DNA from 2 places in the Paenibacillus suaedae genome. Region 2 is predicted to be linked to the other one. Evidence: predicted binding sites of a transcription regulator. Region 2 holds the regulator's gene; the other holds the start of a gene.
The links. Region 2 encodes NrdR, which represses ribonucleotide reductase genes. Its sites were predicted from a motif close to AACACNATATATNGTGTT; they were not measured.
Positions count from the first base shown of each region.

Region 1: a site for NrdR is predicted at 2,472-2,489, ahead of RQP50_RS13390 (anaerobic ribonucleoside triphosphate reductase). Genes of this name have one in related genera too.

Region 1 covers NZ_JAVYAA010000002.1:1,287,760-1,291,976, reverse strand. The annotation lists gene cymR (cysteine metabolism transcriptional regulator CymR) at 1-106, shown strand, start outside; gene RQP50_RS13405 (cysteine desulfurase family protein) at 209-1,411, shown strand; gene RQP50_RS13400 (PRC-barrel domain-containing protein) at 1,561-2,043, shown strand; gene RQP50_RS13395 (hypothetical protein) at 2,091-2,306, shown strand; gene RQP50_RS13390 (anaerobic ribonucleoside triphosphate reductase) at 2,552-4,217, shown strand, end outside.
Region 2 covers NZ_JAVYAA010000001.1:1,008,759-1,012,975, forward strand. The annotation lists gene coaE (dephospho-CoA kinase) at 1-452, shown strand, start outside; gene RQP50_RS04440 (lytic transglycosylase domain-containing protein) at 449-1,036, shown strand; gene RQP50_RS04445 (alpha/beta-type small acid-soluble spore protein) at 1,104-1,325, opposite strand; gene nrdR (transcriptional regulator NrdR) at 1,454-1,933, shown strand; gene RQP50_RS04455 (hypothetical protein) at 2,165-2,452, opposite strand; gene RQP50_RS04460 (energy-coupling factor transporter transmembrane component T family protein) at 2,540-3,325, opposite strand; gene RQP50_RS04465 (ABC transporter ATP-binding protein) at 3,312-4,217, opposite strand, start outside.

The DNA of each region.
Region 1 (4,217 bases), on a different contig from region 2:
GCGTATCCGGGACAGCATTGCGCAGGTACTTGATTCCACGACTCTTGCCGATCTGGTTAACTATAAGGATGTGGGAAGCCAGGACAGCTACATGTTCTATATCTAGACGATGGATGGATAGCAAGCTATAGGTTGACGACCACTTATCTTGAGAGTGAAGTTTGATATTGTTATTTGTCATACGGATTAGCAGAAACGAGGGAATACAATGGAACGCATCTATTTTGACCATGCAGCGACGACTCCGCTTCATCCAGACGTACTACAAGCCATGACCGACAGTATGCATCAAGTGTTCGGAAACGCTTCCAGCGTTCATGCGTTCGGACGTGAAGCGAAGCTCGCCTTGAATCAAGCTCGTGATAGTATTGCCGCCCAGCTGGGATGCCAGCCGCAGGAGCTTGTCTTCACGAGTGGAGGAACGGAAGGGGATAATGCTGCCATCTTCGGTGCAGCATGGTCTGCCTGGCTGCAGCAATCGTCAGAAACTGCTGCTCAGCTAGGAAGCAGTGGCGATGCATCCGCACGCAAGCCGCATATCGTGACGACTCAATTGGAGCATCATGCAGTGCTGCATGCGTGCGAGCGCTTGGAGCAGTTGGGCTTCGAGGTTACTTATGTTGCGCCGGATCAGATGGGTCGAGTATCGGTTGAGGCAATTGAAGCTGCGCTGCGCCCGCATACTTGTCTCATTAGTGTCATGTATGGCAACAACGAGGTGGGCACACTTCAGCCGATAGAAGAAATTGGCCGCTTGGCACGTGAGCGTGGCATTCTGATGCATACGGATGCTGTTCAGGTGCTCGGGCATTTGAAGCTCGAACTGCACGCGTTGCCGGTTGACTTTGCCAGCTTTTCTGCCCATAAGATTAATGGACCCAAGGGAGTAGGCGTTCTCTATGCTCGCGCAGGTGTTCACTGGGATCCTCTGCTGTATGGTGGAAGTCAAGAACGCAAGCGCAGAGCAGGGACGGAGAATGCAGCAGGGATTGCCGGAATGGCGAAGGCAATGGAGATAGCGAATGGCTCACTTCCAGCGAAGCTGGAGGAACTTGCGCAGGTGCGCAGCACGCTGTGGACAGAGTTGTCAGCAGTTCTCGGCGATCGAGTGGTCATGAATGGCCATCCTACTGAGCATTTGCCGCATATATTGAATGTTAGTTTCTTGGATGTGCCTACGGAGACAATGCTGATGAATTTGGACTTGGCGGGAATTATGGCTTCGAGCGGATCTGCCTGCACATCAGGCTCGCTTGAATTGTCGCATGTGCTAGAGGCTATGGATTTACCAGATGAGCGCAAGAGAACGGCTGTACGATTCAGCTTCGGTTTGGGCAATACTAGGGAAGAGGCTGCTTGCGCTGCGCAACAAATTGCAACCATCGTATCACGTGTTCGTACTAGACAGTAAGGGAACTGTCACAGCGTGAAAGGAGGGGCGTTTGAAGATAACGCGGCATGTTGGCCGGGGACGTACGTGAAATGAGAATCTCCCTGATTCTGATGAGGAACGTCCTGCATTTGGAAGTGAATGCCGTTAGCTGAAGAGGGGGCCCCGATATGAAGCTGTTGGAACTAATCGGCCTTCCCGTATACGGAATCGAGACGGGGAAGCGGTTGACCAAGGTAAAGGATATCCGCATTTCGAATGATTGGACTATCACACATATAGAGCTTGAAGGTCGTTCCCGCAAGGGATCACCACCTCCTTCTGTGAGCTGGGAAGAGGTAACGGCTTGTGGTGAGGATGCAATAATGATCGCGAATGATACAGCCATCCGGCATACGGAGGCTATCCATATAGAGAGGGCTTTCTTGACAGGGAATGGAGCGTTGAAGGATTTGCCTGTCATGACAAGTGAAGGATCGCAATTAGGATGGGTCGCCGATGTTTATTTTCAGCCAAATATGGGTAACCAAGTAACAGGTCTGGAAATTTCAGACGGTTTGCTGTCTGACTTGTTGGAAGGCAGACGGCGGATAGATGGGACAAGCCGCTTGAAATGGGGATCAGATGTTATCATCTTCGAAGATGGCGGATAACCTGAACGGTACGAACAAATTAGTCAATGGACGGAATGGTGAATACGATGTTGCGATGCCCGAATTGCAATTCCAAAGATATCGGGAAAATTGGTTCCCACCAATTTTATTGCTGGGGATGTTATATAGAGCTGACGGTGAACGGGGACAAGATGTCAGTTTACCAGGTCGAAGAGGATGGCACATTAAGCTCTCTAGATGACTTGTTTTTTGGTGATGAATTTGCTGCACCTTCGTTCCCAGAGGCGCAGGCTTCATCGTAAGGGTCAGGCAGAAATATCCACCATATGGAACATAAGCGCTCGTAACCGCCTTATAGAGGCGATTGCGGGCGCTTTTTGCATGCTCGGCCATTTGTCCGTGATGAATCTCATATTGTGAGAAAAAGAGTTCGTTCATAATGCATATTGTGCTCATTTTCAAATAACAACACTAGATATAGTTAACATAGACAAATTGCACTGAAAATGATGGTACATAAAGAGAAAGGAATGAGTTTGATATGACGATGGTATCCATGAAACGGACGAACGCAGTATGGGATCGGAGCAATCGGACCAGTACAGAGCGGCTGACGGCATCGCTGCATGAGATTGTTGACGGTGGCAATCAGGATCTGATGCAGGAAAATGCGAATGTAGATGGAAGATCGCCAATGGGTATGATGGGGAAGATCGCTAGCGAAAGCGCACGCTGGTATGCGGTTCAACATCTGCTGTCTGCAGACGTAAGAGATGCAGTGGAGCAGAACCTGATGTATCCACATGATCTTGATTTCTATGCCTCCGGTACGACAACGTGCTGCCAGATTCCTCTGGGCAAGATGTTGAAGCAGGGGTTCAACACAGGTCATGGATATATGCGCGAGCCGCAGGATATTAAGAGCGCGCTTGCGCTGGCATCGATTATATTGCAGGCGAACCAGAACCAGCAGCATGGCGGACAGGCGTATCCGATGTTCGATTATGATGTGGCCCCTTATGTGCGCAAGACATTCAATCGCCATATTCGCTATATGGAATCACTGCCGCTGCAAGCAGACTTCGATCTAGAGACAGAGGCGTGGAGACTAACGGAGCGTGACGTATATCAGGCTTGCGAGGCATTCATTCATAATGCGAACTCGATGCATTCTAGAGGCGGTGGGCAGGTACCGTTCATTTCATTGAACTATGGCACGGACACCTCTGTGGAGGGGAGAATGCTGATTAAACAGTTTCTTCTCGCAACGCAGGCCGGTCTTGGTAGAGGAGAAACACCTATCTTCCCGATTCAAATATTCAAAGTGAAGAAAGGCGTCAACTTCGATCCTGCTGATCCGAATTACGATCTGTACCAGCTTGCCTTGCAAACGACAGCGCAGCGGCTGTTCCCTAACTTTGCCTTTCTCGATGCTCCGTTCAATTCGCAGTACGATAACGGCACACCCGAGAGCGAGGCATGCTACATGGGCTGCAGAACGCGCGTCATGGGCAATGTGAACGGGGACGAAACGGCGATCGGCAGAGGGAACTTGTCATTTACCTCTTTGAATCTTGTTCGCCTTGCTATGATGTCGTCCAGTGTGGATGATTTCTTTGGCCGATTGGACTCGCTTCTGTCCTTGACAGTGAAGCAGTTGAGGGAGCGATTCGACTATCAATCGAAGAAGCAGGTGCGTGACTTTGCTTTTCTTATGAAGCAAGGGGTATGGCGCGGAAGTGAGGACTTGCAACCCGAGGATGAGCTGGGAGATATCCTGAAGCAGGGGACACTTAGTGTTGGCTTTATCGGACTTGCTGAGGCGCTTGTAGCGCTTGTTGGTTCCCATCATGGCCAGTCTGAGGATGCACGCAATCTAGGCATGCGCATCGTGTCTCATATGCGTATGCGAATGGATGAGGCGATTGAAGCGACAGGTCTTAATTTCTCCTTAATCGCGACGCCGGCTGAAGGTCTATCGGGTAAATTTACGAGCCGGGATCGAGATGATTTTGGAGTGAGACAAGGAATTACGGATCGGAAATATTACACCAACTCGTTTCATGTACCCGTCTATTACTCGTTGAAAGCAATCGACAAGATTCAAATCGAAGGGCCGTTCCATGAGCTGTGCAATGCCGGGCATATCACGTATGTTGAGCTGGATGGAAGCGCGAAAGCCAACCCACAGGCACTTGACCGTATCGTGCGTG
Region 2 (4,217 bases):
CGGTGCATTTCGGATCGGACATGCTGCTTGCGGACGGAACGCTCAATCGGAAGCGATTAGGGGAGGTTGTCTTTGCAGATGAGACAAGTCGCAAAGCGTTAGAAAGCATCACCCACCCGGCTATCCGGAAGGAAATCCAGCGTCAAATGCATCGATATGAGACGGACTATCCAGAACGTCTTGTTGTCGTTGATATTCCGCTCCTGTATGAGTCAGGTCTAAGCGAGATGTTCGATTCGATATTGGTAGTGTATGTTCCAAAAAGTGTTCAATTACAGCGTCTAATGGAACGGGACGGTTGGAGCGAGCGCGAAGCTGAACAGAGGCTGAATGCTCAGTGGAGTATGGAGAAAAAGCGAGAGCTGGCGGACATTATTATCGACAATAGCGGTTCGCTGGAAGATACGATCAAGCAGCTCGACCATTTCTGGTCGGAGAAAGGCTTGCCATGAATCGTATGATGAAAATGCTCCGCAAAAAGAGAGTGCTATTGATGTTGTTTTTGGGCATGCTGTTCTTGCTGTTCGTTCAGTCGCAATGGCTGGGGAGATGGATGTACCCGATAGCATATGAAGACGAGATCCGCAAATATGCAGCTCAATATGATGTAGATCCTCTGCTTGTGGCTGCTATCATTCGAGTGGAGACGAACTTCCAAGCGGGGCGCGAATCTCGCAAGGGAGCGATTGGAGTCATGCAGCTGATGCCGGAAACGGCCACATGGGCGATGGAGCAGTTGAAGATGAATAATCGTTGGTCTTTGGACGAATTGAAAAATACGGCCGACCCGAATATTCTTATTGGCACATGGTATCTAAAATCGCTGCATAAGCAATTCAATGAGAATTGGATAGCGGCGATCGCTGCTTACAACGCGGGTCCCGGCAATGTGAACAAATGGATTCGCAACAAAGTATGGGACGGCAGCTATGACACAGCCAAGCAGCAAATTCCATATGGGGAAACAAAGTTGTACGTACAGCGTGTTATCCATTATTATGATAAGTATAAAAACATCTATCCGAAAATGAAGTAGAATGAAGAAGAAGCATCGGACAAGCCGATACCGTTATCGCGCATGATGTCCGACGCTTCTTCCGTCATTATTTGTATTGACCTGCAAGAGATTGTTCAGCGATTTGGACAAGGCGCTTCGTGATGTAACCCCCGATAGAACCCGTGTCACGAGTTGCCATGTTGCCATAGTATCCGTCAGATGGGATGGCAATGCCCAACTCTTGTGCGATCTCGAACTTCATTTGTTCAAGAGCTGCAGTCGCTTGAGGTACGACCAAGTTGTTGCTGGAACGATTGTTTTGGCTCATTTGATTCACCTCCTTGCGGTTGGTAATTGTATTGTGTGCATTCTTTCAAAGATCATTACAGGTAACCACTGGTAACTTTTTAAAAAGTGAATTGTGATAAACATCAAGAGTAGAACGGAGGAACGAAAATGAAGTGTCCTTATTGTGACCACTTAGGAACAAAGGTACTTGATTCTCGTCCAGCGAACGACAATAAGTCTATTCGCCGCAGGCGGGAGTGCGAGCTGTGCAGCAGACGCTTTACTACATTCGAGATGGTGGAGGAGACTCCGCTCATCGTTATTAAGAAGGATGGAAGCAGGGAAGAGTTCAGTAGGGATAAGATGCTGCGCGGACTTATTCGTGCCTGTGAGAAGCGTCCCGTATCTGTGGAACGGCTGGAGATGATTGCTTCGGAGGTCGAGAAGCAGCTGCGCGATACCGCCCATGCGGAGGTAGACAGCCGTGTCATCGGTGATTTCGTCATGGAGCAGCTCTATCCAGTAGATGAAGTTGCTTATGTGCGGTTCGCATCGGTCTATCGTCAGTTCAAGGATATCAGCATGTTTATGAAGGAACTGAATCATCTTCTGTCGAAGAACGCCCTTGGCGAACACTCAGATAAATAGTTTAAACAAGCTCGGAAAACCCCTCAAGCAGTAAACTGTTTGAGGGGTTCTTTGTATTTTATCGAGCAATCAAGTGTGGATTGATGGATAGGTGCAGATCTACATTGCAGACGACTTTCCATCGTAGCGGGCATTTTCCCCGATTTGAGGAGCCAGAGCGCTATCTTGATATTGTTAGTGAGTTTTTCGTGCAAATAAAAACTCCCTCAAACATTTGAGGGAGAATAGACGTTAAAAAATAATTCTTCTACGGGTGTCAAGCAGCACGATAGCAAGGAGATCGAAGAGCACCAACGGCAAGATGAAAGGGAAAAATGAAGTGTGTACTTTTCCCGCATGCTTTACGGAGTTGACCTTTAAGTACACTCTCTTTTTATCTACTTTCACGATGGTGCCTGTATATACGTTACCGTTTTTGGCCTTTATCTTAACGAATTTTTTCAAGTACTTTACACTTTTGGAGTAATGAGGGGATAACGTCTTAGACGTGATCTTCTTAGGCGTGATTTTTTTAGGCATAGAAAGACCTCCTTTTCGCATAATAGCGGAACACACAATGTGCTTAGATATGTTATGCACGATGTACGAAAAGGGTGTCATAATGTGTCACAATTGTCCCTGATACCATTGTACGAACCCGAGTTTCCAGGATACGTAGTAGCATAATGCGATTCCGCCTAGCAGAAGGAAAAGCAAGATCCAATCCTTCCAGGTGACTCGAAGCTTCACATAATAAGTTCTTCCACGTCGGCCTGTGAATCCCTTCGATATCATGGCGGCAGCTACACGCTCCGACTTGCGAATAGCTGAAGCGAGCAGTGGAATCGCATAACGTTTCCATGCCCGCAGCTTGCTCTTCCAGCCGTGCTCCCGTTCTATGCCTCGCATGCGGTGCGCATCCTGTATGATGCGCAGTTCTTCCTTGAAGAAGGGGAGGAAGCGATAGCCTGCCAGAATGCCGTATGCCCATTTGGGCGGCAGCTTGCACTGCTGCATCAGGCTCAGCATGAATCGCACAGGATCTGTCGTCAAGATGAAGATGAGCGACAAGGCGGAGAAGATAAGCACTCTTAGTCCGAGTGAGATTGCCTGCTGGAACGTGGCCTCCGTAATGATGAACGACCCCCACTGCCATAGAATGGCACTTGAAGCGGGATCGGCAGAACGCGGGAAGACGAGGGCCGTCCACACGTAGCCGATGCCCATAATGAGGAAGGGGCAGAAGCTAAGCAGCCATTTACGCCATGATATGTTCCCCAATAGGAATGTAAATAGAACGATGTAGACAAGGGCTGCAAGCGGTGTAACCGGATCGAACGTCAACGACAGCATTATAACCGCTATAATGATCGCAAGCCCCTTAATGCTTGGATTCCAATCACGGAGTATCAGGATGATCTCCTCCTTCGATACCTGACGTCTGTGCAAGTAGGCGAGATGCCACCGCGAAGTTCATCGGCATACGCAGATGACACTTCTCCACGAGCTCAGGGTGCTCACTCCACAGCTTGGAAGGGCTGCCGTCAAACCGTATGCAACCTTCATCTAGCACAATAATTCGGTCGGCATAGGTCTGAACCCACTCCATATCATGCGTGATCATCAGGACAGTAGCGCCTGCTTGGGTTCGTGCTTGCAGGGTGTCCATCAGCTGCTTGGATGTATAAGCGTCTTGTCCATATGTCGGCTCATCGCATAACAATAGCTGTTGGCTGTCGGTAAGAACGGAAGCGACACTAAGTCTTCGCTTCTGTCCTTGGCTGATGGAGAAGGGATTGGCATTGGCAACCTTGTTCAAGCGGAAGCGTGTCAAGGCTTCTCCGACATGCTGCTGTACTTCTTCTTCGCTCAGAAGCTGCAAGCGCATCCCGAATGCAAGTTCATCGAACACGGTATCAGTAATGAACTGATGCTCTGGATTCTGGAATACATATCCGATGAAGGCTCTCAGCTCCCGCTCCGCATATCGATGAAGAGGCATGCCATTCAGAATGATTTGACCTTCATCCGGCTGTGTCAATCCAGACAAGAGGGAGGCGAGGGTAGACTTCCCAGCTCCGTTTGGGCCGACAAGTGCTACCCATTCCCCTGCATGCAGAGTAAGGGACACGTGATCAAGGATTACTCTTCCTTTACGCCGATAGACAAGGTCGTGCGCTTGCAGGACTTCCTCAGGCTTTCGTGGGGAATCGTTAGATTGAGCTGATGTTAGGATGCGCATTGCATCCTGCTGTACGCATTCAGGCAGCGACAGCAGCAGCTTCAAGAGATCTTCGTCTGTGAG